3 regions of the Shewanella sp. M16 genome follow, and region 2 is predicted to be linked to each of the others. Evidence: predicted binding sites of a transcription regulator. Region 2 holds the regulator's gene; each other region holds the start of a gene.

Evidence for each region. Region 2 encodes sigma-54, which starts transcription at its own class of promoters, with help from an activator protein. Its sites were predicted from a motif close to GTTGGCACGNNNNTNGNNT; they were not measured.
Region 1: a site for sigma-54 is predicted at 5,852-5,870, ahead of KFE26_RS13660 (YggN family protein). Genes of this name have one in related genera too.
Region 3: a site for sigma-54 is predicted at 2,291-2,309, ahead of KFE26_RS14370 (DUF4097 family beta strand repeat-containing protein). Genes of this name have one in related genera too.

What each region holds. Positions count from the first base shown of each region.
Region 1 covers NZ_JAGTUL010000019.1:11,013-21,451, forward strand. Annotated here, with positions in the region: gene hemW (radical SAM family heme chaperone HemW) at 1-934, shown strand, start outside; gene KFE26_RS13650 (DUF885 family protein) at 1,087-2,937, shown strand; gene KFE26_RS13655 (LysR family transcriptional regulator) at 3,593-4,534, opposite strand; gene KFE26_RS13660 (YggN family protein) at 4,974-5,795, opposite strand; gene glsB (glutaminase B) at 5,979-6,893, opposite strand; gene KFE26_RS13670 (YggL family protein) at 6,893-7,219, opposite strand; gene trmB (tRNA (guanosine(46)-N7)-methyltransferase TrmB) at 7,268-7,984, opposite strand; gene mutY (A/G-specific adenine glycosylase) at 8,185-9,276, shown strand; gene KFE26_RS13685 (oxidative damage protection protein) at 9,279-9,557, shown strand; gene KFE26_RS13690 (DNA adenine methylase) at 10,004-10,439, opposite strand, start outside.
Region 2 covers NZ_JAGTUL010000009.1:122,771-133,209, reverse strand. Annotated here, with positions in the region: gene mlaF (phospholipid ABC transporter ATP-binding protein MlaF) at 1-373, opposite strand, end outside; gene KFE26_RS08365 (KpsF/GutQ family sugar-phosphate isomerase) at 1,017-1,994, shown strand; gene kdsC (3-deoxy-manno-octulosonate-8-phosphatase KdsC) at 1,994-2,545, shown strand; gene lptC (LPS export ABC transporter periplasmic protein LptC) at 2,542-3,102, shown strand; gene lptA (lipopolysaccharide transport periplasmic protein LptA) at 3,089-3,643, shown strand; gene lptB (LPS export ABC transporter ATP-binding protein) at 3,640-4,371, shown strand; gene KFE26_RS08340 (RNA polymerase factor sigma-54) at 4,479-5,957, shown strand; gene hpf (ribosome hibernation promoting factor) at 5,986-6,273, shown strand; gene ptsN (PTS IIA-like nitrogen regulatory protein PtsN) at 6,276-6,719, shown strand; gene rapZ (RNase adapter RapZ) at 6,716-7,570, shown strand; gene KFE26_RS08320 (HPr family phosphocarrier protein) at 7,557-7,832, shown strand; gene mgtE (magnesium transporter) at 8,089-9,453, shown strand; gene KFE26_RS08310 (molybdate ABC transporter substrate-binding protein) at 9,533-10,369, opposite strand.
Region 3 covers NZ_JAGTUL010000020.1:32,193-42,631, reverse strand. Annotated here, with positions in the region: gene KFE26_RS14380 (hypothetical protein) at 1-532, opposite strand, end outside; gene KFE26_RS14375 (hypothetical protein) at 654-1,124, opposite strand; gene KFE26_RS14370 (DUF4097 family beta strand repeat-containing protein) at 1,434-2,219, opposite strand; gene KFE26_RS14365 (bifunctional 2-polyprenyl-6-hydroxyphenol methylase/3-demethylubiquinol 3-O-methyltransferase UbiG) at 2,489-3,256, shown strand; gene KFE26_RS14360 (M14 family metallopeptidase) at 3,282-5,318, opposite strand; gene KFE26_RS14355 (FUSC family protein) at 5,452-6,588, opposite strand; gene KFE26_RS14350 (dicarboxylate/amino acid:cation symporter) at 6,863-8,113, opposite strand; gene KFE26_RS14345 (hypothetical protein) at 8,662-9,018, shown strand; gene KFE26_RS14340 (AbgT family transporter) at 9,215-10,439, opposite strand, start outside.

The DNA.
Region 1 (10,439 bases), on a different contig from region 2:
GCCATCATTATTCGATGCTAAACAAATCAAACGCATACTCGATGGTGCCAATGCGCTAATTCCCTTTAGTGACAATATCGAAATCACTATGGAAGCCAATCCTGGCACTTTAGAACACGATGACTTTAGTGCCTATCGTGCAGCGGGCGTCACTCGTTTATCTATCGGGGTGCAGAGCTTTTCTAAGGATAAACTCAACTTACTTGGACGTATTCACGATCAAAACGAGGCACAAGTCGCCGCTCAAAAAGCCAGCCAAGCGAGATACTTGAGTTTTAACCTCGATTTAATGCATGGATTACCCAACCAAAGTTTTGCTGAAGCTATGGCCGATATCGACACGGCAGCGGCGCTTAACCCGCCACACCTATCTTGGTACCAGTTAACGATTGAGCCCAACACCCTATTCCACTCAAAACCGCCGCAGCTGCCCGATGACGAAGCGCTCTGGCATATCTATGAGCAAGGTCAACAAAAGCTGGCCGCATTAGGGTATGAGCAATACGAAATATCTGCCTACGCAAAACCTGGTTACCAATGTAGGCACAATCTCAACTACTGGCAGTTTGGTGATTATCTAGGCATAGGCTGTGGCGCACACGGCAAAGTGACGCTGCCAAAAGAAAACCGCATCATACGCACGGTAAAAATTAAACATCCCAAGGGATATCTGAGTGCCCACAACTACACCTTCGAATCGATTGAAGTTGCAGAGGAAGACCGCGCGCTCGAATATTTAATGAATCGCCTGCGTCTGATGACACCTATTCCTAAGCAAGAATTTGAACTGCGCACCGGACAACACAGAGACACATTGACCGAAGGAATGGAAAAAGCCAAACAACGCGGTTTACTCACAGAATCCGCTGAACATTGGCAATTAACCAGTAAAGGTCATATGTTTGTTAATGATTTACTGACACAATTCTGCTAAGCCTGCCGTTAAAATAGCTCTATAAATAATGTGTTAGCTTTCAATAGTGCAGTTTAATACTATTACTGCTAACACATTTTCTAACACTAATATCCATACATTCTTGTTCCGCTTCTTTAGTATTGATGCAAATCAATCTAGGAAGCCTGATCATGCCAATAAAAACTAAAATCAGCTTAGTCGCACTGACCCTTTCAGCTCTGCTGACCATTCCCGCATATGCAGCATCAACTTCGCCAGCCTTAAACAGTGCAAGCGAACCTGTGAATGCAGTAGCGCAAACCGAGTCAGAAAAAGCCAATGCTCTGTTCGAAACCATCTTCATGGAAAACATTATGGCGAGTCCCATTTCGCAGACCTATATGGGGATCAAGCAAGACTATGATAAATGGGATGAACTGGGTGATGCCGCCGATGATAAAACCTTAGATCGCACAAAAAAACAACTGGCGCAAGTCAATCAGATTGATGCGGCCAAACTCGATCCACAAACAAACCTTAGCCTCACGTTACTGAAGCAAAATCTGCAAAATGACATCGAAGATGACCAATGGCGCTATCATAATTATCCTGTGAATCAGATGTATGGCGGCCACTCTATGATCGCCTCCTTCTTAATTAACCAACATCAAATCACAGATGTCAGCGATGCTAAGGCCTATATCAGCCGCTTGAATGGCATGCCCAAACGCTTAAGTCAATTACAGACAGTATTAGACGTTCGCGCAGATAAAGGCATTATCGCGCCTAAGTTTGTATTCGCTTATGTGATTTCAGACAGCCAAAACATTATCAAAGGTGCGCCTTTTGATAAGGGCGACGATAGCGCGCTACTCGCAGATTTTCGCCGTAAAGTGAACGCATTAGCGATTCAAGAGACAGAGAAGCAAGCACTGCTTCAACAAGCTGAACAAGCACTAGTGACTCAAGTCGAGCCCGCCTATAACAAACTCATCAGTTACGTAAAAACCTTAGCAGCTAAAGCTGATGACCGCGATGGTGCTTGGAAACTCCCTAACGGCTCCGCCTATTACAATAATGCCTTGGCACGAACGACCACGACAAACATGAGCGCCGATCAAATCCATGACTTAGGACTTTCTGAGGTGGAACGTATTCACAATGAAATGCGTGCCATCATGAAGAAGGTCAATTTTAAAGGCGATTTGCAGCAATTCTTTAGCTTTATGCGTGATGATCCCCAGTTCTACTACCCCAATACCGCCGAAGGCAAAGCCGCCTATTTAGCTGAGGCGACTAAGTTCATCGACAATATGAAGTCGCGCTTGGATGAAGTGTTCAAAGTAAAACCTAAGGCCGCCATGGTAGTGAAGCAGGTTGAAGCCTTTAGGGAAAAATCTGCTGGTAAAGCCTTCTATGAACAACCGGCACCGAATGGTTCGCGTCCCGGTAGCTACTATGCAAACCTATATGACATGAAAGCCATGCCAAAATACCAAATGGAGGCGCTGGCCTACCACGAAGGTATTCCGGGTCATCATATGCAGATCGCCATTTCCCAAGAACTGCAAAATATTCCTAAGTTCCGTAAGTTTGGTGGCTATACCGCGTATATTGAGGGCTGGGGTTTATATAGCGAATTTTTCCCAAAAGAAATGGGACTCTACGCCGATCCATATTCTGACTTTGGTCGCCTAGCAATGGAGCTATGGCGTGCCTGTCGCTTAGTCGTTGATACTGGTATCCACGCTAAAAAGTGGACCCGCGAGCAAGGCATAACCTATTACGTGGATAATACGCCAAATGCTAAATCAGATGCGGTGAAAATGGTTGAACGCCATATCGTTATGCCATCACAAGCGACAGCCTATAAAGTGGGCATGATTAAGCTGCAGGAACTCAGACATAAAGCAGAGCAACAGCTTGGCAGTCAATTTGATATCCGCGACTTCCATACGCTAGTACTTGCTAACGGCGCATTGCCACTGGATGTGTTAGAACAACAAGTCGCTCTCTGGATAGCCAGTAAGAAGAAGGCCTAATGCCTTAATGCTTAGCCGTGAAGCACTGTTAACTTGCTTCACGACTAAAGCGACATAAGTGAAAGTCTTAAGCTGCGCCCAATAAAAAAGCCACTCGAAAGTGGCTTTTTTATTGGTACCATTATCCCGTTAGATAACAGAACCCTTCTCACTGTGGGTCACTATATTTGTTGCATTAATATATGCTTTAGCACTCGCCTTCACATCATTTAACACACAGTTGCGACTTTAGGGTACAGGGAGACAAAACTTGTGCTCAAGGCTGCAAACCATCAATAAAAAATTACCTCAGCGATAAGGCTGAGGTAAACCAAAAACTAGGATGATGGTTTAAAGAGCCAACATTGTTTTAGTTCTCAAACTTCTGTTGGCTGTGATCCAAAACTGCATTAACGCCGACCTGTATACAAAAATTGAAAGGGGTCATTTCCAATAAACGTATAGGACTCAGATCATTCCGAATCAACTGTTACCATTGTATTCAATTAAGAACAGAGTTCAAGGATGTTATAAAAAAGTGCTTTAGTAACCCCTAAAAAACCATCAACAAATGTACTCATTAACTCAACCTAAAGCATTGATTTTAAATGACCAGAAAAGTACCTGCCCAATTTAAAACCACATAAGACTGCTTTTGAGAACAATGTTTCCTATTTTACTGACGTTTACTGAATAATTCGACATAGGGAGCATCCCAATACGGTGGCGTTCCTATGTGATCTTTGATGAATTCGATAAAAGAACTAACCTTAGGTGCTAAGTGCTTACGACGGGGATAAACCGCCTGCAATGGCAGATGGTGGGTCAATTGCCAATCCTTCAGTAAAGGCACTAATGTCCCTTTGGCAATTTCATCTTCCATCAGATAACTCGCAAGATACACAACGCCAAGACCACTGATTGCAGCAGATTTTAATGCAGGCGCATTATCCACCCTGAAATTACCCGATACGCCAATTTCACAGTAGTCATCACCCTTCTTAAATTGCCACATGCTGTGCTCGTGCCACTCGCCTTGATAGACCAAACAGTTGTGGTCAACTAGCTGCTCAGGTCGAGTTGGCTCGCCATGTTGAGCAATATAGCCAGGCGAAGCAACTAACAGGAATTGGCACTTCATCAGAGGTCTAGCAACCATGCCAAGCGGTAATTGCTCAGACATAGTTAACAGTAAGTCTAAGCCTTCGCTCACGACATCCACTTTATGGTCCAGTAAGCTCACTTGTAGCTCAAGCTCAGGGTGTTTTGCCATAAAAGATGGCAACGCAGGAATGATATGCATCACCCCAAAGGATTGGGAAATTCCCACCTTAAGCACGCCGCGGGTCGCATCATTTAAGTTATGCACGCTGGCTATCGCTTGTTCAGCGTCACGTAGCAATTCTTCACCTTGCAGATACAGCAAATGCCCTGCTTCAGTCAGACTTAAGCTGCGGGTGGTACGTTGAATTAATTGAACACCAAGTCTATGTTCAAGATCGGCGACTTGTGTACTGACCTTAGACTTAGAGATCCCAAGCCTTCTTGCGGCGGCACTAAAACTACCTGCTCTGGCCACATGAGTAAAAATCGCAATAGGTTCTAACAGTTCTAACATGGAAGTCGCCTTAAGCTGTTTACGACAATGATATTAACTTTCGGTGAGCAGCTATGGTTAGCGTAATCATCGCTTAAAAATAACCATAGCATTGATATCTCGCATTAAAATGATATAACGCAGAGATTTAGACCGAAAAAGTCCACTAAAGTAGGGGGTTATATCTGACTGATATGCCAGCTTTTAATTATATTTTAAGAGTATACCAAATATTCGTCTCTAGACTGTAACATTCCGAACTAAATCGCTGCAAGCCTAGCCTATAAGCCACATCAACTTAGCCATAAAGGTTGTCACCACGATTAAACAGTAGCCAATAAAAAAGCCCCTAGTCGATTAATTGACTAGGGGCGTAGCATTCAAGTTTGACTCATGCACAAGGAGATAGAAGTTATTGCAGTTAAAACTAAGGGCTATTCGCAAGAGATATTTACAAGAACTATTCACGCAGTTCCTTGGTTGAGTTTTGTGTCAACACATAAGGTGCTAGTTCTGGCACTTCTTGGCGCAATTGATTTTCAAGCACTAACAAATTTTCAAATCGGTCGCACAAACGGTCAGCCTTAGTTTCTAATCCCTTAGATTGGCTCTCAATTTGTTGCTCAATATCTTTGCCTAAATTGTCCATTTTTTTGGAGAAGGTATCCATCTTGGCTTCAAAATTTTCACCGCCACCAGACATGATTTGGCCACCTAAGTTCATCATAATTGCGCCAATTGAATTCTGGACAATTTGTTCCATTTCCTGCTCGAATTCATCGTTAAATGTACTTTGCATCGAGTCTTCAGTCGCCCCTAAATAGAAGCTATCACCATTCTTATAAGCCACTGAATCAACCCGTTTTTGAACGCCAGCCATCATTTCATCAAATTTTGCACCAGCGGCATCACCCATTAAAGGTGTTAAGGCCATACCAACCGCTTTGGAAGCAAAAGATACTGCCTCATTCACCAGTTCAATCACTTCTGGCACTTGAGTCGAAACTTCATCGGCATATTGAGTAACCAATTTTTTCTGCTTGTCGGTTAAGTTAACTTGCTTACCTTCCACAAATAACTTGTCAACTTCGATACGATACTTTTCTGTGCCCTTCTCGCTCATGACTAATTTTTTAGGCTCAACCATAACGTCATAATTTAAGGCGACTTCACAGCGTTCATCTATTTTTGGCTCTGTTTGTGCTTGCGCCAGCTGTACGCTAGATGTTCCTAAAATCACGCCAGATAATGCAAATCCAGTTAATAACTTATTTAATTTCATTTTTGTTCGTCCTTTAATCTGAATAATTCGATAAACCTAAACTACTGAATAGCTTATAGCAGGAGATGTGCCAACTTTATAACAATATGATTATGTTGGATTTTGAAATTTAGCACTAAAAGGTCATTAGCGAAATTCGCTAACATTTAGTCTGATAGTGCTAATAAAAAACGAGAGATAAGACTAGAAAATAGAACGACCGAGACGCTGACTGAGATGCTCAAGCATCGCAGTGCCCGCAAGTGAGTTGCCATTATTATCGAGTTCTGGCGACCATACACAAATCGACAGTTCTCCAGGGATCACGGCAATAATACCGCCGCCGACGCCACTTTTACCTGGCATACCAACACGATAAGCAAACTCACCAGCACCATCATATAAGCCCGAGGTTGCCAACAGAGCGTTAAGTTGCCGAGTTTGCACTTGAGAAATAAGCTCAGTCCCTGTGATACTTTTGCCGCGATTAGCCAAATACAACATGGCCTTAGACAAGTCAGCACAATTCATCTTCAAGGCGCAATAATGAAAATAGGTGCGCAGCACTGTATCAACATCGCCTTGAAAATTACCAAACGACTTCATCAAATAAGCGATAGCCGCATTGCGCGCACTATGCTGATATTCTGAATCTGCCACTTGTTTATCGAAACACACTTTATCGTTTTGGCTTAGTTGCCTGACTAACTCAAGCATTCTGTGTTTAGGAGCACCTAAACGACTCTGCAATAAGTCAGCAATCACTAACGCGCCAGCATTGATAAAGGGATTACGCGGCTTGCCACGTTCTAACTCGACTTGTACTAAAGAGTTGAATGAATGGCCCGAAGGTTCTTTGCCAACACGGCTCCAGATTTCGGCTTCTTCATATAAAGTTAACGCTAAGGTTAAGCTGAAAACTTTGGAGATACTTTGAATCGAAAACGGCTCAAGGTAATCGCCCGCACCTAAAGTTTCACCGTCAACAGTCGTGACGGCAATGCCTAATTTGCCAGCATCAACGCTGGCCAGTGCGGGGATATAATTTGCAACCTTTCCTTGGCCGAGCAAGGGTCGAACTTTCTCGACCACTTCCTCAAGTAATGCCAACTCGGGCATTAACCCCACCAAATGTCGTACAGTTCGCTAACTTCAACCTGAGATACTTTTTGGGTCGCCCAGAATGCCTTAACTGCAGCAATATCTTCTTCGGTACATTTACCAATCGTTTGGGTGGCGATAATGCCTTCCCATTCGATGTGGCCGCCGCCATGGAAACCTAATTTACGGGTTTCGATCACTTCATCGATGAATTTATCTACAGTTGCATCGATATCGGCTTCAGATACTGATGCATCAAAAGTCCAAGCCATATCGAAACCTAACTCTTGGAATTCATCAACGCGCATTTTCTTACGTAAACGACGGCTACGATTAGTTGCCATAGTGATTTTCCCTTTTGTGTTTAAAATTAGCTAAAATTGAGTTCGTGATTAAGCGATACGCTCAAACATCAGATCCCATACACCGTGACCCAGTCTATGGCCGCGGGCTTCAAACTTTGTCAATGGACGATGATCAGGACGCGGCACCACACTGCCGTCGGCCGACTGGTTTTGATAACCCGGTGCGGCTTGCATCACCTCTAACATATGCTCGCTGTACTCTTCCCAGTCAGTTGCCATATGGAAAACACCGCCAATTTTTAGCTTGCGACGAATAAGTTCGGCAAATTCAGCTTGTACGATGCGGCGTTTATGGTGACGTTTTTTATGCCAAGGATCTGGGAAGAACAATTGCACTCGGGCTAATGAACCGTCAGCAATCGCATGTTCTAATACTTCCATGGCATCGTGATGATACACACGTAAATTAGTCACACCAGCAATGGCGGCATCACTAAGGCAAGAGCCTACACCCGGTTTATGTACTTCAATACCAATGAAATTTTGCTCTGGTGCATCTTTAGCCATTTGTACTAAAGAGGCGCCCATGCCAAAGCCAATTTCCAGCACAGTATCAGCTTCACGACCAAAAACGTCGCTTAGTACCAATGGCACTGGGCTGTAATCTAAACCCATTGTTGGCCACTGGCTTTCAATAGCGTGTGCTTGGCCTTTGGTTAGGCGACCTTCTCTCAGGACAAAGCTTCTGATCTTGCGCAGATACTTGCCTTCTTCATTAAATTCAGCGGTAGTGACTTCGCTCATTTTTGCCTCGTCTAGTGGACAACACCATCATAAAAGAAGGGCATTATCCAAAGTTCAACATACAGTGCAAGCACTAATGGGGCGAAAGTATACCAAGATTATTTAAGAGTGCGAATTTAGCAGCGATTTTTAGCTTTAGATCCCTTGCCAACTTATCTTTGACGCTTGTCTAAGAAGATAACTGCCGCTACACTGCGCCGATGAAATCTACAGCCTCCTTCGCTACACGTATCGTCTCTTGGTACGACAATCACGGTCGTAAAACCCTCCCTTGGCAGCAAGATAAAACCCCATATCGCGTATGGGTTTCTGAAATTATGCTGCAACAAACTCAGGTTGCGACTGTTATTCCCTATTATCTTAAATTTATGGCGCGTTTCCCCGATGTGTTAGCACTTGCTAACGCGCCAGACGATGAGGTATTACATCATTGGACCGGTCTTGGCTATTACGCTAGGGCGCGTAATCTGCATAAAGCAGCCAAAATAATCCGCGATGATTATCAGGGATTATTTCCAACACATTTTGAACAAGTGCTCGCCCTACCTGGCATCGGCCGCTCGACGGCAGGCGCAGTATTGTCATTGTCACTTGGGCAACATCACCCCATTCTCGATGGCAACGTAAAACGTGTATTAGCAAGACATGGGGCAATCGCAGGTTGGCCAGGGCAAAAGACGGTTGAAGAGCAACTTTGGCAACTGACGGATGCCTTCACACCGCAGCAAGATATTCAGAAATATAATCAAGCTATGATGGATATCGGCGCCAGTATTTGCACTCGTAGCAAACCTAACTGTGCCGCTTGCCCTGTAGCGATTGATTGCAAAGCTCAACTGATTGGCAGACAAACCGATTTCCCTGGCAAAAAACCTAAAAAAACCATACCAACCAAAGCGGCGTGGATGTTAGTGATGATGCAAGACAACCAAGTCTTTTTAGCTAAACGTCCGCCAGCGGGAATTTGGGGCGGACTCTGGTGTTTCCCTGAATTCGCTACCCAAGCCACCCTTGAAACTCATCTTGAAGAGCAAGGGTTTGATGCGCAGCAACTCGAATGGTTAACTGGCTTTAGGCACACATTTAGCCACTTTCATTTAGATATTCAGCCCATGATGCTTAATCTAGATAAAGCCCTCGGCAATAAAGAGAGCGTGGGCGCTGTCATGGAACAAAACCAGTCTCTCTGGTATAACATAAGTCATCCTTCCAAAGTGGGACTCGCCGCCGCCACCGAGCGCGTGCTAGCCAATTTGGGATCACTCGTTCAATCCGCAGTCAGTAAGGAATAATCATGGCGCGTACAGTCAATTGCGTATATTTAAATAAAGAAGCCGACGGCCTAGACTTTCAACTGTATCCAGGTGATTTAGGTAAGCGCATTTTTGATAACATCAGCAAAGAAGCTTGGGGCCTATGGCAAAAAAAGCAAACCATGCTGATCAACGAGAAAAAACTCAACATGATGAATGTTGATGATCGTAAATTTCTTGAAGAACAAATGACCTCTTTCCTATTTGAAGGTAAAGAAGTAGAAATTGAAGGTTTTGTACCAGAAAAAGACCAAGATTAATTCTGGTCGTTAGTCGTGTAGCGCGCCGACCAAAGTGAGAAATGGTATCGCCTATATGAGAAAAAGCAAAGGCCCTCACTAAGAGGGCCTTTCGTTTAGTCATCCTTAGACTGAATGTGGTTACAGTATGCACATCGCTTAGTCTTAAAATATACCGCTCTTTCGTCATAGGAGATTAAGCCACCATGGATCTCACATCTATAATCTTCTAATAACGCCTTGGTATTCCAATCGTCTTCATTCTGAAGTTGCCTTGCTTTCTCTCTTCCCATAACTTACTCCTTAACATTTCTTAATACCCAAGCATCAGAGTAAGGAATAGTCACCAGAGTGCAAGCAACCAATTTTTAGCCAGTTTTTTATAGTGATGTAGCCAAAAAAACTGGAGGTTTAACAGGAGTCTAAAAAGCTGAACTGGCCACATTGAGTGGCCATTATCATTTACTTTACCAATTCCAGATGAGTAGCTCTTGCTGCTCTCCTGAACGGCCTGAGCCTCCTACCGTGTAACGTATTCCCAGCGTCTTCATTTGTAGCCCAGCGAATGCCTCGCGCATCTCTGGTATGTCATTCACACTGATCACCATCTTGCCTTTGATTGTCTTCGCAAGCTCGGCCATCAAGGCATATTGTTCTAGTCCAAACTCTACACCATAGCCTGCCGTACTCCAGTAAGGCGGGTCTAAATAGAACAAGGTTTCTGGCTTATCGTATCGTCTTACGCACTCAGCCCAGTCCAACCGCTCGATATAGGTTCTTGCCAAGCGTAGGTGAGCAACGCTGAGATCTTCCTCAATCCTTAACAAGTTCAAACCAGCGGGGCGAGACGCTGAACACCCAAAATTCTGACCTGATACTTTCCCGCCAAACGCCAGCTTTTGA
Region 2 (10,439 bases):
CGATAGTGCGAATAATGTCTTCAGGCAGTCCAGAATGTTCACGCAGCGCAAACGCCACGTTATCGAACACATTAATGTCGGTAAACAGCGCACCACTTTGAAACAGCATGCTCATCCGCTTACGCAGACTAAATAATTCATTACGACTCACGCCATGGATATCGTGACCGTCGAATAACACTTGTCCATGATCAGGCGTTAATTGGCCGCCAATCAATTTCAACAGGGTCGTTTTGCCTATGCCGCTCGGCCCCATGATCGCCGTCACCTTGCCCCTTGGAATGGACAGGCTAATATCTTCATATATCACACGCTGACCGCGGCTAAACCCCAAATTACGGATCTCAACCAACGGCGTTTGTTCTTGAGTCATGCTTGATTCCGACATTTGCAAATGAGGTGATCCTAGTCTTCCGAGACTGACCAATCGAAGAGCCGCAAATTGTACGTAATTGCGCTTTAACCTACAACCGAATCGACACTATCGCCCTCCGATACTTTCAATTTGCCTCATTTACAGCGAAAATGCGCCCTAAGTTTTCACTCTGCACAGGTAAAATGTTACTTAATGTTTTCAACCTGGTTGCAGAATTGGCAGTATTGGCTAATTCGTTCGCACTTAGCTCACTCTTTGCCCACTTTTATCGGGGAGAGTCGATACGCAATTGCGCAATAGAGGCATCCCATAGGGTAATACCCGCTGCGATATGGAATAAATCCATTGAAATAAACGACAAAGACGATGATATTGCTCAAGACCTTCTGCCGCTAAACACGTTATTGTGCGTGAATAGCTAACGCAGCTGAACTTGACGAGTCGGATCAATCGCTCTAGCCTGCCGCAATTGTTTTGCTGTTTTCGGTAATAAACCACAGTAAGACATAAGCTAAATTGTCTGAAAACAAACTAATACTTGGCAGAAAGCCTATTACATATCATCTTTATCGCGTACCAAATTGTGCTATTCCAATCCCATCAATGGGGCGACAAAGACAATGCAAAAAGAGAGATAGACATGGTAGACAAATCACAACTGCGCCAATGGGGTTGTAAAGTTATCGACATTGAAAAGTCAGCCCTAGACAATCTTTATCAATATGTTGATTCGGCTGAATTTGCAGAAGCTTGCGAGTTGATCCTCAACTGCACAGGCAAAGTGATTGTCATGGGAATGGGCAAATCGGGCCATATCGGCAATAAGATTTCAGCCACCCTCGCCAGCACAGGAACGCCCGCATTTTTTGTGCATCCGGGTGAAGCCAGCCACGGCGATCTGGGTGTATTGGCCGATAACGATGTGATTTTAGCGATTTCAAATTCTGGTGAGTCGAGCGAAATCCTCACCTTAATGCCGGTCATCCAACGTATGGGCGTGCCTGTTATTGCGGTAACGGGTAAACCCGAATCGAATATGGCGCGATTATCTAAAGTGCATTTATGTATTGAAGTCCCAGAAGAGGCTTGCCCACTTGGACTTGCCCCAACCTCAAGTACCACAGCAACCTTAGTGATGGGCGATGCCATCGCCATTGCGCTACTACAAGCTAAAGGCTTTACCCGTGATGATTTTGCTATGTCCCATCCTGGCGGTGCATTAGGACGTAAGTTGCTGTTAAAAGTCTGCGATGTCATGCATAGCGGTGATGACTTACCGCTCGTTAACCACGATATTTGCATCACAGAAGCTCTGTACGAAATCTCCAAGAAAGGCTTAGGCATGACGGCGATTATTGATGATCAGCGCAAGCTGGTTGGTATCTTCACCGACGGTGATTTACGCCGCGTTATTGATGCCGAAGTGAATTTACGCACGACGCCCATTGCCGATGTGATGACCCGTAACTGCGTCACGATCACAGATAATGTGTTGGCCGCCCAAGCACTGCAAGTGATGGACTCAAAAAATATCAACGGATTAATTGTTATCGATAAAGATCGCCATCCTATTGGCGCTCTTAACATGCTCGATATGGTAAAAGCAGGAGTCATTTAATGCCACAGCAAGGATTTTACGGCCCAATCAGTGATGATGTGTGGCAACGCGCGCAAAAGATTAAACTGTTAATCTGTGACGTCGATGGGGTGTTTTCCGACGGCCGTATTTACTTGAGCAATAGCGGCGAAGAGCTCAAAGCCTTCCATACCCGTGACGGTTATGGCGTGCGCTCACTACTCACCAGTGGTTTCAACCTCGCCGTGATCACAGGACGTCAATCCAAAATCGTTGAAAACCGTATGACAGCCCTTGGTGTTACCCATATTTACCAAGGCGTAGACAATAAGTTCGAGCCCTATGAAGCATTGCTCGCACTTTATGGTGTCACCCCAGAAGAAGTGGCTTATATCGGTGATGATATTGTCGATCTCCCCGTGATGAATGTCGTCGGTTTAGCGGTCAGTGTTGCTGACGGCCACCCCTATGTACGCCAACACGCCCATTTTGTGACTACGCTCAATGGTGGCCACGGTGCACTGCGTGAACTCACAGATCTGTTACTCCTAAGTCAAAATAAATTCACTTCGGCCCATGGAATGAGTATATGAGTCGTGTGACACTCGCAATTATCGCTTTTTTTGGAACTGCACTAGCGCTTTACTGGCAGGTCCAGAACAAACACAGCGGTGATTCCGATAACAGAGTAAAAGATCAAAATACCCCAGATTTCATCGTTGAAGATCTGCGCAGTGTTGAGTTCAATGAGCAAGGACTAGTGAATAGCCGTGTGACGGCGAAACACATGGAACATTATGATTCAACGAATCAAACTTTCTTTACTCAACCTGTTTATCTTGTTTATCCAGACCAAGGTAAAGCACAATGGCAGCTCAGGGCAGATCAGGGCAAGCTAAACAAGGAAACTGGCAAGGTTGTATTAGAAAATAATGTTATTATCGATGCCATTAGCCCAGAAGAACCGATTCAGACCTTGTCCACCAGTTATCTGGAACTCGATCTCAACACTATGATAATGACCTCTGACCGTACCATTTACGTCACAGGGAAAGATTTTAATATTCAAGGCCAAGGCCTTTATGCCGACCTCAACGCGCAAGAAGTGCAATTGACCAGTCAGGTAGTAGGAACATATGAAGCAAAATAACGTATTACTTGCCAGCCTAATGCTAATTATGAGCATGAGTGCTTTCGCGAAAGTCGGCGACTTAAAGCAAGAAGTCAAAATTAAAGCTGTGAGCCAAACTGCGGATATCAAAAACAACCAGATCATCTTCTTTGGTCCGGTGGAAGTTACCCAAGGCTCAATAAAAATCCAAGCAAATGAACTGCGTGCATTTTCCGCTGAAGGTGAAAATAGCAAAACTTTGGTCGCCACAGGCAACCCTGCTACGTATAGCCAGATATTAGACGATGGCCGTCCTGCATCGGCTAGCGCGAAAGAAATTCGTTACGATATGGCAAGCCGCACCTTAACGCTGAAAGGTATGGCGTCATTAGATCAAGCGGGTAGCCAAGTTACAGGCAATTTAATCCGCTATAACATGATTCAACAGAAATTGATGGCCGAGAGTACTGGCAGTGGTGACGATCGCGTGATCACTATTATTCAGCCTGAAAACTATCAAGATGATGCTAAATCAGACGCTCCGGCGGATAAACCTGTAAAAAAGCAGGACTCTAAATGACCCAAATCACCTTAAGAGCACAAAATCTGGCGAAAAGTTACAAGAGTCGCCAAGTGGTTAAAGACGTCAGTCTGACGGTAAAAACCGGTCAAGTCGTTGGCCTACTCGGTCCAAACGGTGCAGGTAAAACCACGACCTTTTACATGGTTGTCGGGCTAGTGAAGAGCGATAAGGGACATATCTTTATCGACGATGATGATTTAACCGCAGATCCTATGCATCTGCGTGCCCGCAAAGGCATAGGTTACTTACCGCAGGAAGCCAGTATCTTTCGTAAGCTAACTGTTCATGACAACATCATGGCCGTACTGCAAACTCGTAAAGAACTTAAAAACGAAGAACGAGAAGAAGAACTAGAACATCTGCTCGAAGAGTTTCATATCACCCACATCCGTGACAGCCAAGGCATGTCATTGTCGGGTGGCGAACGTCGTCGCGTCGAAATTGCGCGGGCTTTAGCCGCTAATCCTAAGTTCATTTTGCTCGATGAACCGTTTGCCGGCGTCGATCCTATTTCGGTTATCGACATCAAGAAGATTATCGAACAACTCAAAAGTCGCGGCCTTGGCGTACTGATCACAGACCATAATGTCCGCGAGACATTAGATGTATGTGAACATGCTTATATTGTGAGTCACGGAAACCTGATTGCCGAAGGAACTCCAGCAGAGATCTTAGACAATCAGCAAGTTAGGGCTGTGTACTTAGGTGAACAATTCAGGCTATAGTTAATCGAGCGAAGCCAATGGAGGCAATTTATACCGCCATTGGGCTTCACTCAAGATAATAATAAGCGACCTCATCCAACAATAATAACGTAGGGATCAGCGGTAACATGAAAGCGTCACTCCAGCTCAAACTGGGTCAACAGTTAACCATGACGCCACAACTACAACAGGCTATACGTCTGTTGCAACTGTCGTCATTAGAACTGCAGCAAGAGATCCAGCAAGCATTAGATTCTAATCCCCTTCTCGAGCTGGAAGAGGATCAATTCGACGCCACTAAAAACCCTGTAAACCAAACGCTATCCGATACGGATTTCAGTGAATCTAGCACTCTGCCACCAGAAAAAGACAGCTCCACCATAGACACGGCAGAGTCGCTAACCAAAGAATCCATGCCCGATGAGCTCCCCATGGACACCACATGGGATGAAGTGTTTACCGCCTCCCCAAACTCAGGCCCCGGCGGCAGTCGTGAAGACGATATGCCCTTCCAAGGCGAGACCAGTGAAGGGTTGTACGAACACTTAGAATGGCAAAAAAACCTCACGCCGTTTTCTGAAACCGATTTAGCCATTGCCACCGCCATTATTGATGCCATCGACGATCAGGGCTATCTCACCCAAAGCACTGAAGAAATTCTCGAAGCCATGGGCAATCCTGAAGTTGAGCTTGACGAAGTCGAAGCCGTACTCAAGCGTATTCAGCATTTTGATCCCATAGGCGTTGCCGCCCGCGATTTAAGTGAATGCCTGCTGATCCAACTGTCGCATTTCGCCGCTGATACTCCCAACCTAGAAAACGCCCGTATGCTGATCAAAGATCATTTAGATCTGATCGCCGCCCGAGACTTTAGGTTATTGATGCGTAAGACTAAATTAAAAGAAGATGAATTAAGGGATGGTATAGCACTTATCCAAACCCTCAATCCTCGCCCAGGTTTGTTGATCACGCCCAATAATGACGAATACGTTATCCCAGATGTGTCTGTGTCGAAGAAAAATGGCCGCTGGGTTGTTGAGCTTAATCCTGACTGCATGCCCAAAATCAATGTAAATCAACATTATGCTTCTATGGCACGCAGTACCAAAAACCAAGCCGATAGCCAATTTATTCGCGGCCATCTGCAAGAGGCTAAATGGTTTATTAAGAGCCTAGAAAGCCGTAACGATACTTTGCTTAAAGTTGCTAATTGCATAGTGCAATATCAGCAAGGTTTCTTTGAGTACGGTGAAGAAGCCATGAAGCCTATGGTGCTTAACGATATTGCCGAAGCGGTAGAAATGCATGAGTCCACCATCTCACGGGTCACAACTCAAAAATACATGCATACCCCTAAGGGACTTTTTGAACTAAAATACTTCTTCTCTAGCCACGTCGGTACTGACGATGGTGGTGAGTGCTCATCCACAGCAATCAGAGCCTTTATAAAGAAACTGGTGGCAGCGGAAAACCAGAAAAAACCATTAAGCGATAGTAAGATGGCACAACTTCTGGCAGAACAAGGGATCAACGTAGCCCGCAGAACCATTGCGAAGTACCGAGAGGCTATGCTTATTCCACCTTCTAATCAGCGTAAAAGTTTATAACCTACAGTGGATATCGGAGGACGTTTCTATGCAAATAAACCTAAGTGGGCACCATATCGAAATTACCGAATCGTTACGTGCATATGTAGAAGAAAAGTTTTCAAAACTTGAACGCCATTTCGAACAGATCAATAATGTGCACGTTGTGCTCAATGTTGAGAAAATGCAACAGATTGCCGAAGCGAGAATAAACCTCATAGGTGGTGAAGTTTTTGCTACTTCAGAGCATGCTGACATGTATGCCGCTATAGACGCCCTGATTGACAAGCTTGACCGTCAGGTTATTAAACACAAAGAGAAGTTAACAAAACACTAATAATGGAACTTTGTACCATACTGCGGCCGGAGTGCACTACCTGCGCCACTCCGGGCAGCAAGAAAAAGGTACTGGAACTCATCAGCGACTTAGTCGCTGCCCAGTACCCGACCCTCTCATCTCAAGAGATATTCGAAAGCCTAGTGGCGCGCGAAAAGATGGGGAGCACAGGTATAGGTAACGGCATCGCCATTCCACATGGTCGACTAGCCGATATAGATCAGCCCATTGCCATACTAATTAAGTGTGAAGAGCCGATAGCATTTGATGCTATCGATAAGCAACCTGTTGATATTTTATTTGCACTACTGGTGCCTGCAGACCAATGTCAGCAGCACTTAAGTACCTTGTCTTGCATGGCCGAAAAGCTGAGCGACAAGCAAATATTAAAGCAATTACGCAAGACGCATGATGAAACGGAACTCTATCAGGTAATCACTGGATGAAACTGGTCATAGTGTCGGGCCGCTCAGGCTCAGGCAAATCTGTCGCCCTTAGGGTACTCGAAGATCTCGGCTATTATTGTGTCGATAACCTTCCCTTGCCATTGATTGGCAGTTTGCTTGAGCAACTCAAAGGCAGTAACGATCTCGTCGCCATCAGTGTCGACGTGCGTAACATGCCTGAGCAGGATAAGGTCTTAGTGAAACAACTCGCTAGCCTACCACCAGATACTGAGTTAACGAGCTTCTTCCTTAACTCCAGCGATAAAATTCTGCTCAAGCGTTACAGCGAAACCCGTCGTTTGCATCCTTTGTCGAAGAGCCGAGTCTCTTTGCAAGAAGCGATAAAGCTGGAGGGAAAACTGCTCGAGCCTATGTCAAAACTGGTCGATCACTACATAGATACGTCGAATTTGAATATCTATGATTTAAGTGACCAAGTCAGACAAATTCTCCTTGGTAGTGTCGATAAAGAACTCGTGATCAACTTCGAGTCCTTTGGCTTTAAGCACGGAATGCCCACCGAAGCCGACTTTATGTTCGATGTGCGCTTTCTGCCCAATCCCCACTGGGAGCTGGCGCTGCGGCCATTGACTGGCTTAGATGAACCCGTAGCTGAGTTCTTAAATCGCCAACCACTGGTCAATAAGTTCATCTGGCAAATCGAAAATTTACTGGAGACTTGGCTGCCGCACCTCGAGCGTAACAATCGCAGTTATTTAACTGTGGCCATTGGCTGCACAGGTGGACAGCACAGATCGGTTTACGTCGCAGAGCAATTGGCAAAACGCTTTAGTAACGGTAAACATAAAGTTTATGCCCGTCATCGAGAGCTCAACAATGCCAAAGCTTGAACGTCAGATAACTATCTGTAATAAGCTCGGTTTACATGCCCGTGCCGCCACTAAGTTGGTGGTACTGGCTTCCGAGTTTGATGCGACCATCACCTTAATCCAAGGCGATAAACAAGCATCGGCCGCCAGTGTACTTGGCTTACTGATGCTTGAAACTGGTATGGGTAAAACCATTAAGCTGATCGCCGAAGGCCCAGATGCAGAGCCGGCTCTCGATGCCATTTGTGCCTTAATCGACGCTAAGTTTGACGAAGCCTGTTAGTTTCACTTCACACTAAGCACTTCATCGTTAGTTTCACTTCATGTCTAGTTTAAAAAACTTGCCATTCACACATGGCAAAACATTTGTCGCTCGACGATACAAGCCACTGGCGATTACACTAGCGGTCATTGCGCTGGCGCTGGCCTTAACCTTACCTTAGCCGTCTTAATCTATGTCATCGACTGACGCTTAGTCACCGCTAAATCCTAGCCCAACACTAAGATCTCAAACCAATTTGCCGCACAATGGAGGACAAATGCCCGTAGATAATGCAGAAAACGATCACACCGGACATAGTCTTGACCAGTTAAACCAAGCGCTTAGCAGCGGCATGTTCGTACACGTGCGTAATATGCTGCAAAAAATGGCCGCCTCAGATATCGCGCTGATCTTAGAATCATCACCGCCAAGTGCCAGACAAGTATTGTGGCAGCTCATCGATCAGGAACAAATAGGCGACATACTCGATGAGTTGAGTGAAGAACTCAAAGACCCACTTATCCGCAGCATGAGCCCTGAGCGAGTCGCGAAAGCGACAGCAAGCATGGACACCGACGATCTCGCCTATATTCTGCGAAGTCTACCCGACGCAGTTTACAAACAAGTGCTGCAGTCGATGACGGAACAAAATCGCCTGAGGGTAGAACAAGCCCTATCTTATCCAGATGAGACCGCCGGCAGCTTGATGAACACAGATACAGTCACCTTAAGACCCGATGTGAATATCGATGTGGTGCTGCGCTATCTTCGGCAAAGGGGCAACCTACCCGATACCACAGATACCTTATATGTGGTCGACAAACAGGACAAAGTCCTTGGCGGTGTTAGGCTGGCAGATCTGCTGACTTGCGCGCCAAGCACCACAATTCGCAATATCATGGATCCCAATATTCAAAGTATTCCTGTGAGCATGTCCGACAGCGAAGTCGCGCAGAAATTCGAACGCAATGACTGGGTATCGGCACCTGTCGTCGACAGTGATGGTAAGCTGCTCGGGCGTATCACAATCGATGACGTAGTCGATGTTATCCGCGAAGATGCTGAACATTCCATGATGGGTATGGCGGGGATGGATGGAGATGAAGATACCTTTGGTCCTGTGCTAAAAAGTACCCTACGTCGCTCGCTCTGGCTCACCATAAACTTATTCGCCGCCCTGCTCGCCTCGTCGGTCAGCAATATGTTTGAAGGCACTATTGAGCAATTTGCCACTATCGCCATCCTAATGACGATTGTCCCTAGCATGGGCGGTGTTGCCGGTAATCAGACCTTAGCGCTCGTGATCCGCGGTATTGCTTTAGGCCATATCGGCCAAAGCAACGCTCGCTGGCTTATCGGTAAAGAGCTATCGATTGGTTTTCTCAATGGTTTGATGTGGTCGATTTTAGTCTTTGTCGCCGTGTGGCTATGGAAGGATGATATGGCACTGGCGGGCTTAATTGGTAGCGCCATGCTGATCAACATGACAGTAGCAGGGCTTGCAGGTGCGAGTATTCCATTGATTTTAAAAAGACTTAAAATCGATCCTGCCCTCGCTGGCGGTATGGTGCTCACTACAGTCACTGACGTGGTTGGCCTGTTCGCCTTCCTCGGGTTAGCGACGCTCTACCTGATGAACTAACGCTTTAACCGTTTGAGCTAATAACAAAAACGGCACCTCAAAGGTGCCGTTTTTTATCCCGCTGGAAAACTAAAGAAGGCTATTTTGCCGGAGGTTGAAAACCATAACTGCTCAGAATCGCTTGGCCTTTTGTCGATAGAATAAAATCAGCTAACGGCGTAGCGGCAGTATTAGCGCCTTGTAAAACCAGTAAACCATAGTCGGCACCCACGGCGAGTTCCTGCGGTAAATCGATGATTTGTAAACTCGGCACTTCTTTTTTAGCCAGCACAGCATTAGTGCAATAGGTTAAAAAGATATCCGCTTGCTTGTTTTCCATCACCCAACCATAGGGGTTGCGATCTTTAGGCGGTTTAACGCTCTCAGGACCGCCCGTCAGTTGTAATGCCTTGGTCTCTAACACGGCTTTCGCATTGGGTTTTACCGCTTCGGCCTTAGCAAAAACGGCCCAGGCATAATCACCCGCGGGGTCGGCTTTCGGGGTTGAGGTACCGACTTTAATCTTAGGATCTAACAAGGTATCGAGTAACGTCGCACTCGTCACCTGAACTGTGTCTTGAGCAATGGCGCAGAGTTGATTACGGGCAAACATTTGCACCGCTTCGCCCTGACCTGAATCCACTAATGCCTGTGGATGTTTCATATTCGCCGAGGCAAAGATATCGACTTTCTCGCCCTCTTGAATGCGTTTTAACAATAAACCTGAGGGCGCATATTGCGCTACAACACTTATTTGCGACTGTGCTTGATAAGCAGCAATAATATCACTCATCGCAGCCTTTAAACTGCCTGCGGCGCGCAGTTCTATCGGCGCGGCTCCTGTGGTCACTTCGGCTTTCATCGGCACTCCTTGTACAGCCGTCACCATGATGACAGGACTTAAACTCAAGGCTACTAACACATTTTTGCTTATCATAGTCATATTCTCCTTTAGGCACTAAAAGTCATTCTTGTGACTTATTCCCATACAGAACGTGAAATCGATA
Region 3 (10,439 bases), on a different contig from region 2:
TATTTCCACGCAACTCGTCAATACTGGACAACTGTGGGTTTCCACTGAGGTCTAAAATTTTTACGCTGTCCAGCGTTGAAATGATAGAACCAAAATCTAACTTTTGACATTTATTTAAAGATAAGTAGCTTAAATTCTGGGTGTTTCCGGTAATTTCAGAGAGTTTGCTTGCATGGGATACACTTAATGATTCAACTGAGTCTGAGCATAAATTAATTGACTCTAATGAACGAACAATGGAGCAGTTTAATGAAATTGCGACATCAACTTTTAGATTAATAACTTTGGAGTTGAATATATTTACATGCTTAATCCCGTCAACCAATTCAGATGATTCATTTTGCTCAACATAACCTTTCCGAATGAATGCCATTATGGCTTTCCAATCATCTCGCTGCCACTCAGCGTTATATACATAATCCAATATTGGTAATATAGAATCGAAGGTAGGTAATGAATTTTCCCATCTCTGCCATTCTGAAACATTTTCTGGTGCTAACTTTATATATTTCTTAAAAGATGAAATGTCCATATTATCACTTAATTAAAATTGGGTTGTCGAATTCAGAACGTTGATCTCTTCCTGTATATTTTTGCATTTCTTTTGAGAAGCGGCTCTAAATTCTGATGATTTATTCTGTCACGCTATCCCTTTACTCACTCTTATTTGAGCTGACTAAAGCTTTAAAGCGAAGGTCACTCTTGCTCGGAGGGGTAAGTGCCTCGGCTTGGGTGAGATATTGCATAGTGATGTGGATAGCATCTTGATGGTGACTAAATTCCCTAAAAATACGCTTTGCAATCAGCAGATTTAATTGATGTGTAGCTAATGAGGCATGCTCATGCTTTATCTGTAAAATAACATCTTCTAGGGAGATAGGGGGAATTTCTTCCAAGGTTATAAGAAAGGCTTTTGCGACAGTCCTGGCGTGTGATAAATAGTCTGAGTGCGCATCTAAGGCGTAAATATGCTTGAAAATGTGTTTGGCTAGGGCTTTATTGCCGTTGCGATAAAAAGATTCGCCATCAAAACAAATATCCCCTAGTCCTTCCATTATCTGTCTAGGGTTATCCGATAGAGAAAGCGCTTCAATTTCTTTTTGGTATTCCGAAAACTGATCCATATTCTCGACCTTACTGGCAATACAGTGTGACTTTTCGACTATTGAAGTGGGAAGGCTGACAATCTTAGCAAATCCACAAGGTTAAAGCGTAACGGTCTGAATAAAATCAACATCATTTCTGCAAACTCAAGCTTAATTTCGGTATAAAAAAATGCCACTACAAGGGGTTAGTGGCATAAATGCATAAGTCTGGCATACGCTTAAAAGGGTGGGTAGAAGACTGACATCTTGGCTGGGAACCGTTGCAACATCAGCCTCTACGCCGGGAAGTGGGTAAAACCTTTGGGTGTAGGGTAGTAAAACAGCGCGTTATTGCATGCTCACTGGGCCGTCGATTTTGTTAAATGTCACATCGCCAGAACCTGCCGCAAGAATCGTTAATCCCTTAGTGTTAAAGACATTAATATTGCCTGAGCCGTCTGTGATGGTCACAGCACTTTGCACATTGGCGACCTCGATGTTGCCCGAGCCGTCATCAATTGCGATATTGCCGCGAATATCGGTCACCTTGATGGCACCAGAGCCATCTTCAATGGTTAGGCTGCCGTTGATTTGGCTGATTTCAATATCACCTGAGCCATCCTCTATGTTGATATTGTTACCACCGTTGATAGTGAGCTCACCCGAACCGTCTTTGACGTTCATGTCCGACGTCATCTTGTTGATCAAAATAGCCCCTGAACTGTCATCGATATCCAGTGTAAAGAGCGCAGGGACTTGCAGTTTTAGGTCTATATAGGGCGAGTCATTATTAGAATCTGTTTGCTCAAAGTTGGCCTTGAGCTTGGCTTTATTGGCTTTTTTCTCAAGGGTGAGAATGACTTTGCTGTCATCGTTGCCGTCCTTATTGCTATAGATGTCGGCGATGAGTTTAATTTGGGCTAGGCCTTCGACACCGATAATTTCGAGACTGCCTGCGCCAGTTTCTGCAATCAGGCCTTGTAAGTCTTGGCTATCGAGTGTGAGTTCGCGTTGCTGGTGGTCTAAGTCTGGCATGCCTGCAGCGTTCACATTAAGAATGCAGCCAGTGAGCGATACTCCAGCAGTAAAAAACACTATAAAAGCGAGGGTGAATATAAATGGGCGTAGTGACATGTTAGCTTCCTTGTTTATCTGGCACTCGATTTTTTGGGTGAGTGCTGAGTCGTCTTGCGATGAATAAGACATTGCACAGCCCATGCCAATTTTAAGTTTCATTTATAATCAATTGGTTAAGCTGAAAGTGTCCGAGGTTCACTGTGCGGACATGTCCGCTACATGGGTGATTTACTCATAGATTAGTGAAATTGCTCATTTATTAAGTTAGTTTAAACTCCGTAAGTCACGCGGAATCAAAAATACAAAAAAGACAAGAAGGGATGCTGATGGATTATTTAACAACAAACAAAACGGCTTGGGATGCGCGCACTCGGGTACATTTAACTTCTGATTTTTATGATGTGGCGGGCTTTCTTAGTGGTAAGACTTCGCTGCGGGAAATTGAGCTAGGTGAACTCGAGGTTGCAGGTAAAAGTTTGCTGCATCTGCAATGTCATTTCGGCTTAGACACCTTGTCGTGGGCGCGAATAGGGGCGAGAGTCACAGGCGTCGATTTGTCAGAAGTCGCGATTGTTGAAGCGCAAAAGCTGGCAGAACGGACACAGTTGTCCGCCGAGTTTGTCTGTAGCGATGTTTACAGTGTGGCGAGCAAGGTTGAGCCTCACGATATTGTGTTTACGTCCTATGGCGCCATTGTTTGGCTGCCGGATTTAACCCTGTGGGCGCAGACGGTTGCCGACTGTTTAACACCCGGCGGACAGTTTTATATGGCCGAGTTTCATCCGGCGCAGCAGTTGTTCGATGGTTATAGCTATTTTAATCGGGGTGAGCCAGACATAGAGCTGGAAGGCACATATACCGAAAATACCGGTGATGATCAGCAAACCTTAATGTGCTGGTCGCACAGTTTATCTGAAGTGATCAATGCGTTATTGCAGGTAGGCTTAGTGTTGGAGTTCTTCCACGAGTTTGATTTCAGCCCCTATAACTGCTTTGAAGGGCTCGAAGCACAAGCCGATGGTCGTTATGTGTTAACACACCAAGGGCAGAAGGTGCCCTTGGTGTATAGCATCAGTGCGCGTAAGCCTGCGTAATCACAACCTTTTGTAATCGCGATGATCAACGACTACGGTAAACCGGATACTTAAGGTATTGGTTATCGTAGTAAGGGCTGCGTTCATAGAACCAGCGTAGGCGTGCCTCAGGATCGGCGGCAAACTCTGTATTAGTCAGTGCTTTGTCGAACTCAGCTTGTAGCTTAGGATCTTCTTTCAGCATCTTGGCAGCCAGTGGCTCTACTGCATAATCTTCAATGTATTCAGTGCGAGTGAAGATAGGATTGAAGAAACCCCATTGCAGTAAAGAATCTGGTGATTGCGGCTCAAGCAGTAAAATCGCCAGATCACCTAGCGGTTGATCCGTACTGATTTTAATGGTGCCAGCGGGCAGAGTTGTACTGACTTTGGTTAACTCTGACTCGGCTTTGACCGTTTGGCGGCCCTCAAAATCCTTAGTGTTAAACACGGGATTGCTGAGGGTATATTGTTGCAATTTCAACTCGGTTGGCTTTTTGAGCGTGGTCATGCGAATGCCATGCACGTTAAGACGATCAATCACTTGAGTCCATTGCGCTGGAATATAGTAAGCACTCGGACGAGTGACCTTAATGTCGGGCACTGTTTCAGCCATCACAGGCAAGTTAGGGTAAAGCTTAGGTTCACCTGTCCAGCGCACAACTTCAGCGCCACTGATGGGGCTCTTTTCAAGTTGATAATCTATGCCTTTAAAATCCCAGCCTTTTTCTAATGGTGCGAATTTCCAAGTAAGGGTGATTAGCGGTGAGGCGCGGTATTTATCTTCTTGAATCGCACTCTTAAGTTTCGTCGCCTGTTCACCCACGGTTTTGAGGGTTTGCGCTAACATCACATAAGTGCCGAGCACCCTTTGCTTAAAGGGCTTTAGGCTGTGGTTTTCAACCAGAATGGTGGGCAAATGGCGAGCATCGCCATAACCGTTAGAGAAGCGCGGGCTTGGATTCCACAGCGACATGCCTTTGTTAATATCGGCGTTATCCACGGCAAAAATCAGTGCGCCGGGAATATGGCCTTGTTCCGTTAATGCCGCTTCAACTGCAGGTCTGTAGCTGTTTTCGAGCCAGCGGTAACTGGCTGGGCTTAAGCCTTGGGCGAGGTTATAACCAAAGGTGACATCGTATTGATAGTCGATGCCGTCAGTAACATGCACATCGATATACAGATCCGGTTGCCATACGTTGATTGCGCGCAGCATGTGCTGCATTTCTAAGCTGTCGGCCTTAGCATAATCGCGGTTAAGGTTGAGATTATTAGCCGTAGTGCGCCAGCCCATATTCACAGGGCCACGTTGATTTACACGATTAAATTCGCCGCTGCGCTCATGGGCATCAACACTAAAAATAGGCACAAACAAGAGGTTAGCTTTATCGAGCAGGGCACTTTTATCGCCTTGGATAATGTCACGTAGCAGCATCATGCCGGCATCCTTACCATCGATTTCTCCTGCATGAATTCCCGCCTGCACTAGCACTGTCGGCTTAGTGTTTTGTTTGAGGCGTGCCGATTCATTAATGCCTTCACTGCTGGCGATATACATCCAAATATCGCGCCCTTGTGGGCTCTTACCTAAACTCACCTTTTGTAATTTATCTGTCTCGCCCGCGAGTTTGTCGAGCCAAGCGATAGTGGCATCGTAGCTTGGACTTTCAATACCGCCACTTTGCTCAAAGGGCGTCGCCCACTCGCTATCAACACTTAACATGAGCGATTCGCTGGCGCCATGCCAAGTGATGTTGGGCGGTAAAATCGCATCGTTGACAAAGGTGTTGGCTCGTTCAGGAATGGTCGCTGGTTGTGCTTCTGGCGCTGCGACTGCGGCATCGGCCAGTACATTAGTCGCAGTTTCAGTTGCTTGGCTATTCGCTGCTGGACTTGCATCCTGTGACGTTGTGATTACTGGGGAGCCAACTGCCAATGTTTCTGTGGTAGAGGCTTGCGCCATAGTGGCTGCCGGAGTTGTTTGGGTTGTGGTTTTCGCATCATTGGCAAAAGCATTCCCAGGGTAGAGATTGCCCGTAGAGAGACAGGCAATGGCGATAACGGAGAAAGAAAACAAGCGCATGAAAATAGTCCATATATCGAATTTTTATTAGGACGGTATCTTTTCATTAAACGCCCCGTTAACGCAAGGGCGGCTAAGGGTTATCCGGCATTTCTGACATGGATTTAAGCACTAAGCGGAATGGGAAAATCGACTAAGCCGTTTTGTTGGGCGTTATCTGAGAAGCTGGCCGCTTGTTATAGGCAATGTCGATAATGGCAATGTCTTTATAAAGTGCTTCGACGGCAATCGCGAGCTGATAAATTAGCCAGCTATAACCTGTGAGCGCAAATCCCTGCGGCACTTGGTCGTTTACGGCTGTCACTGGATCTGCGGTCGATGCTTGAGTGGCTGCGACTAGGGCAAGCTGGAGTCTGTGTTGCAATTCTTGATCTAAGCATTCTGGCAGTGTCGGCAATTGTTGAGCTTTACCCGCCACAAATTCTGCAAGTTGTTGCAAATAGAAGGCAAGCTCAGAGGCAACCGCATTAATCTGCAGATAGGCGTCTTTGTCTTCTTCCTGCCAGCGGGTTAAGGGTAATAGTTCGAGTAAGGTGATTAAGCGCACTTGTTTATTGGCTAGCTGCGACAGTAGCACTTTGTGTTTTTTGAGGGTTTGACTTTCCCATTCCAAGGAGAAAAACAGTTTCTTTTGAGTGAGTACGGCCTTCATCGCAGCCTCCAGTCTAGCGCGAAAATCGAGTTCATGATTGGCGGGCGCCTTAAGATGCTCGGCTAATACTTCGGCCATATTGTCGATGGCATGGGTGAGTTGGGAGCGCCAATCTTGTTTAGCTTTAATCGGAAAAATGAACAGTGAGACCAAAATAGCAATCACGCAGCCGGAGAGGATGTTGGCCGTGCGCCATAGTGCCTCAGAGGTGTCATGGTTGGCGTCGCCGACCACGATTATGATGGTAAATCCGGCCACTAAATAGGCGTAACTGTAACGTCCGGCCGAGATAAAACAAATCAAGCTAACGGCTAAGATCAGCAGGCTCATGATTAGCCAGTAACTGTCCACAGTGGCAACTAACATCACTCCATAAGCTGAGCCTAAACAAGTGCCTATCGCCCTTTGTAGCGACTTTTCAATCGCGCCGCCTACTTGAGGTAAGCTCATCATAATGATCACTATCGTGACCATGCTCCAAATAAAATGCGGTGGCGCCCAAATGGCATTAATAGTGACAGCAACGAGTAAGGCTAGCCCGAGCTTTAGGGCGTGAATTGAGCGGAAATGGCGATAGATAAAGTCGGCAAAGGGTGTGGCTGGGGCAAATACAGACATAGGGCAAAATTCCTTTGAGCTAACTTAGCGATGTTAATCTGGTGGCAGTATCGCAGAAAAACCGTGTCACTTGCGGCCATAGCGCCATAAAGAAATGTAAATTGCGAAATCTAGCAAATTGAGCTTAGTGGATGGCGCGGGAGAGATCACATTAACACTCAGATTAAATAGGCTTAACTGATGCGTGTAGAGGCAGGCCATTATACCGTGCTGCAGATATAAAAAAGGCTTGAATAAGCGTTGCCTATTCAAGCCTATATTCAAAGTGTTTGAGTTAGCTTAAGCTGCGCTCACTATCCGCTTTAACGTCAACTTCTGTGTATTTATCCATGATCAAGGCACAAGCAGCATCGCCAGTGATATTGAGTGCGGTACGGATCATGTCAAAAACCCTGTCTAACGCAAACAGCAAAGGTAAACCATCGATAGGAATTCCCGCAGCTAACAGCACTGCCACCACTAAGAAGGATGGGCCCGGCACACCTGCTTGACCAATTGCGCCTAAGGTTGAGGTGAAAATGATGGCCGCATAGGCTGTCATCGATAGATCAACGTTATACATTTGGGCGAAGAACATGGCCACTAAACCATAATAAATCGCGTTGCCGCTCATATTAATGGTGGCGCCTAACGGCAGTACAAAAGCCGTGGTTGCCTTAGAGACTTTAAGATCTTCCTCGCAGGTTTCCATATTCACTGGCAGAGTTGCCATTGAAGAGGCGGTCGATAATGCCATCACCTGCGGCTTCTTCATTGCCGAAATAAACTGGCGCGCCGACACTCTTGAGAAGAGTTGTACCACTAATGGGAAGAAGATAAAGCCGTAGATCAGAATCGCAGCAACAAACACGGCGAATAACTTAAACACGACTTCTAGTGCATCAAAACCGAAGGTGCCGACAGAATCGGCCATCAAACCAAATACACCGATAGGGGCAATGATCATCACGCAGTTGATCATCCACACAAAGGCATCGACGACTGTGTTGAGTGCGGCCAAAATAGGTTTAGCGCCATCGCCTTTAACTTTAGTCAGTGCGATGCCGAAGAAGATACTAAAGACTAAGATTTGTAATATGTTACCGCCGTTAAGCGACTCGAACACATTGGTTGGGATCATGCCGATAAAGGTATCCATTACCCCGGGCAATGCGCCATGTTCCTTAGTCACTTCCATCAAGTCTGTGCTGCTGTGGGCGGTAAAATCAACGCCTGCACCCGGTTGGAACAGATTACCCATCAAGAGTGCAAGCACAACGGCAAAGCCCGACGTGACAATAAAAAAGCCGAAAGTGCCAATACCAATCTTACCCGCCGATGGGCTATCGCCTAAGCTCGCTGCTCCGCTGATGATAGAAACCAATACCAGTGGTATCACTAGCATTTTGATTAAATGGATGAAAATGGTTCCGAGTGGTGCAAACACACTTGCACTCTCGCCCATCATAAAACCCACCAGTGCACCGATAATCATGGCAATAACCACTTGCACACCAATGTTACCTAATAAACTCTTGCTCTTCATTCTTGCGAAACTCCCCAGTTGCCGCAGCATTTTGTGTCATGCACAGACGATTTGAACCTAGACGACTCAAGCTTTAGTGATTAAGGCTTACTCTAGGCTAAAGGTTCACTCTATGTTAAAGGCAAATGCCCGACATTTTTGACCGAGTAAAGTACCACAATTGCATAGTAGGGGATTGTGAAACATCACTAACCTTGGTTTCAAAATAACCAAAGTCTAAATCACGTTAACATTAAATGAGAAATACTTAAATTTATGCGATTAAAAATGAATAAAGCTTATTTAATTGTGGAATTTTAACTGCAGAATTGATGAATTGTGATTTTGCGTTGGGTTGCAGAGTCGCGTTGGGTAGATATAACGACTGTTGAAAGTATCAATTTTAACCTTTGCTTAGTTTTTTCTGTGGTATACAACCCGTTTTTTCCATTATTTATGGATGAACTGACTGCAAGTGATTGGAAGGAGCAGATTAACTCAAAGCCATAGACTTATGTTTTTTAAGCAAGTTAACATGTCACTCTGACGTTAATATGAAGGAGACATTGGTGGATATAGGATCATTCCTTGGCGAATCAGAGCCGTTAAAAAACTGGATTAATAAGTGTATTACTCAGCGAGGCTTACAATATTGGCTTGTTTATCAAGATACTGCGGAAAATGAAACTCTCCAATTGACCACGCAGCTACTGCCAATTGTCGATGATATGAGGGATTGGTCTAATGAAGAAATCGATGAGTTTGAAGATAGTCTGATAAACAATGGTTATTGCTATCTGCTCAATATGGATCAGATTGAGGATGTGATCGATAACCTGATGCAGCAAAAAGCCCTGCCAAGTGAACAGGAACTGCTTGAAGCTATTATCTTTTACTATGAGCGAGATGCGTTTATAGATATTTAAGTGTTTATTTTTATTTTGTTGTTTCTATATAAAATAAAATTACGTGTTGTTAGCGGTAAAATACCGACGGTTAACGTCGGCATTTGTGTTTAAGGCGAGGTAATAAGTTGTGCACCATTTAGTGGTTATTGAGGTATTGAGCGCCTGTTTATTATGAATTCAATTTCGCAAGCACTCTGAATTCCTCTTGAACGCCCTAAGGCATTGCGGGGAAGGAGAGCGAGCTGCCAATCCCTAGAGGCAAGCCTAAGGCCCAATATGCCAGTAAGAAACCGCTCCAAAGTAAAAGAAAACTGATTGAAAACGGTAACATCAGTGCCACTAAGGTGCCGATGCCTGATTCCTTAACGTATTTTTGGCAAAACACCACAATTAACGGAAAGTAAGGCATCAGTGGGGTGATGATATTAGTGGATGAGTCGCCCACTCGGTAAGCGGCTTGAGTCAAATCCGGTGACACACCTAGTTCCATTAACATGGGCACCATAATGGCACCAATTAATGCCCATTTGGCTGAAGCGGAACCCACTAATAGATTGACGAATGCCGTGAGAAACACAATCCCCACCAGAGTCACGCCCATAGGAAGGGCCAATTCCTTTAACGCCAACGCGCCTTTAATGGCCATTAATGCGCCTAAATTGGATTGACCAAATGCATAAATAAACTGGGCACAGAAAAAAGCCATCACGATGTAATAACCCATGCCACTCATGGATTTACTCATGCCTTGAATAATGGCTCTGTGGTTGTTTGCCGTGCCAGCGACGTAACCATACACGATGCCGGGGATGAGGAAGAACACAAAAATAATCGCCACAATGGAGCGCATTAATGGCGCTGAAGCACTGGTTAAGGCGCCGTCAGTACCACGCCAAGCAGAGTTGTCCCCATAGGCAGTAAACACCAGTCCTAAGGCACATAACAACATGGATAGCATGGCGAATTTGAGTCCACGGCGCTCATGGGGTTGCAGTTCATCTAGGGTTGGGAGCGTGCTGGGATCGCCATTCACCGCAGTGTTTTTTAGGCGCGGCTCGATAACTTTATCCGTTAAGAACCAGCCAACTAAGATAATTAAAATGGCAGAAGTCGAAGTAAAAAAGATGTTATTTAGTGGGTTAATCGTTAATGTCGCGGCCGCGGGGTCGGCTGATAATCTTGCCGCTGCCTGAGTTAAGCCCGCTAGCATAGGATCAAGGCTGGATGGCACGCCAACGGTCGCAGAAAAACCACCGGATACGCCAGCGAAAGCGGCGGCAATACCGGCTAAGGGATGACGACCCGCGGCATAGAAGATCACCGCGCCGAGTGGGATAACGAGTACATAACCCGCATCAACCGCGACATGGCTCAGAATACCCACGGCTATCAATACCGGGGTGAGTAACATCTTGGGGGTAACAGATAAAATGGAGCGC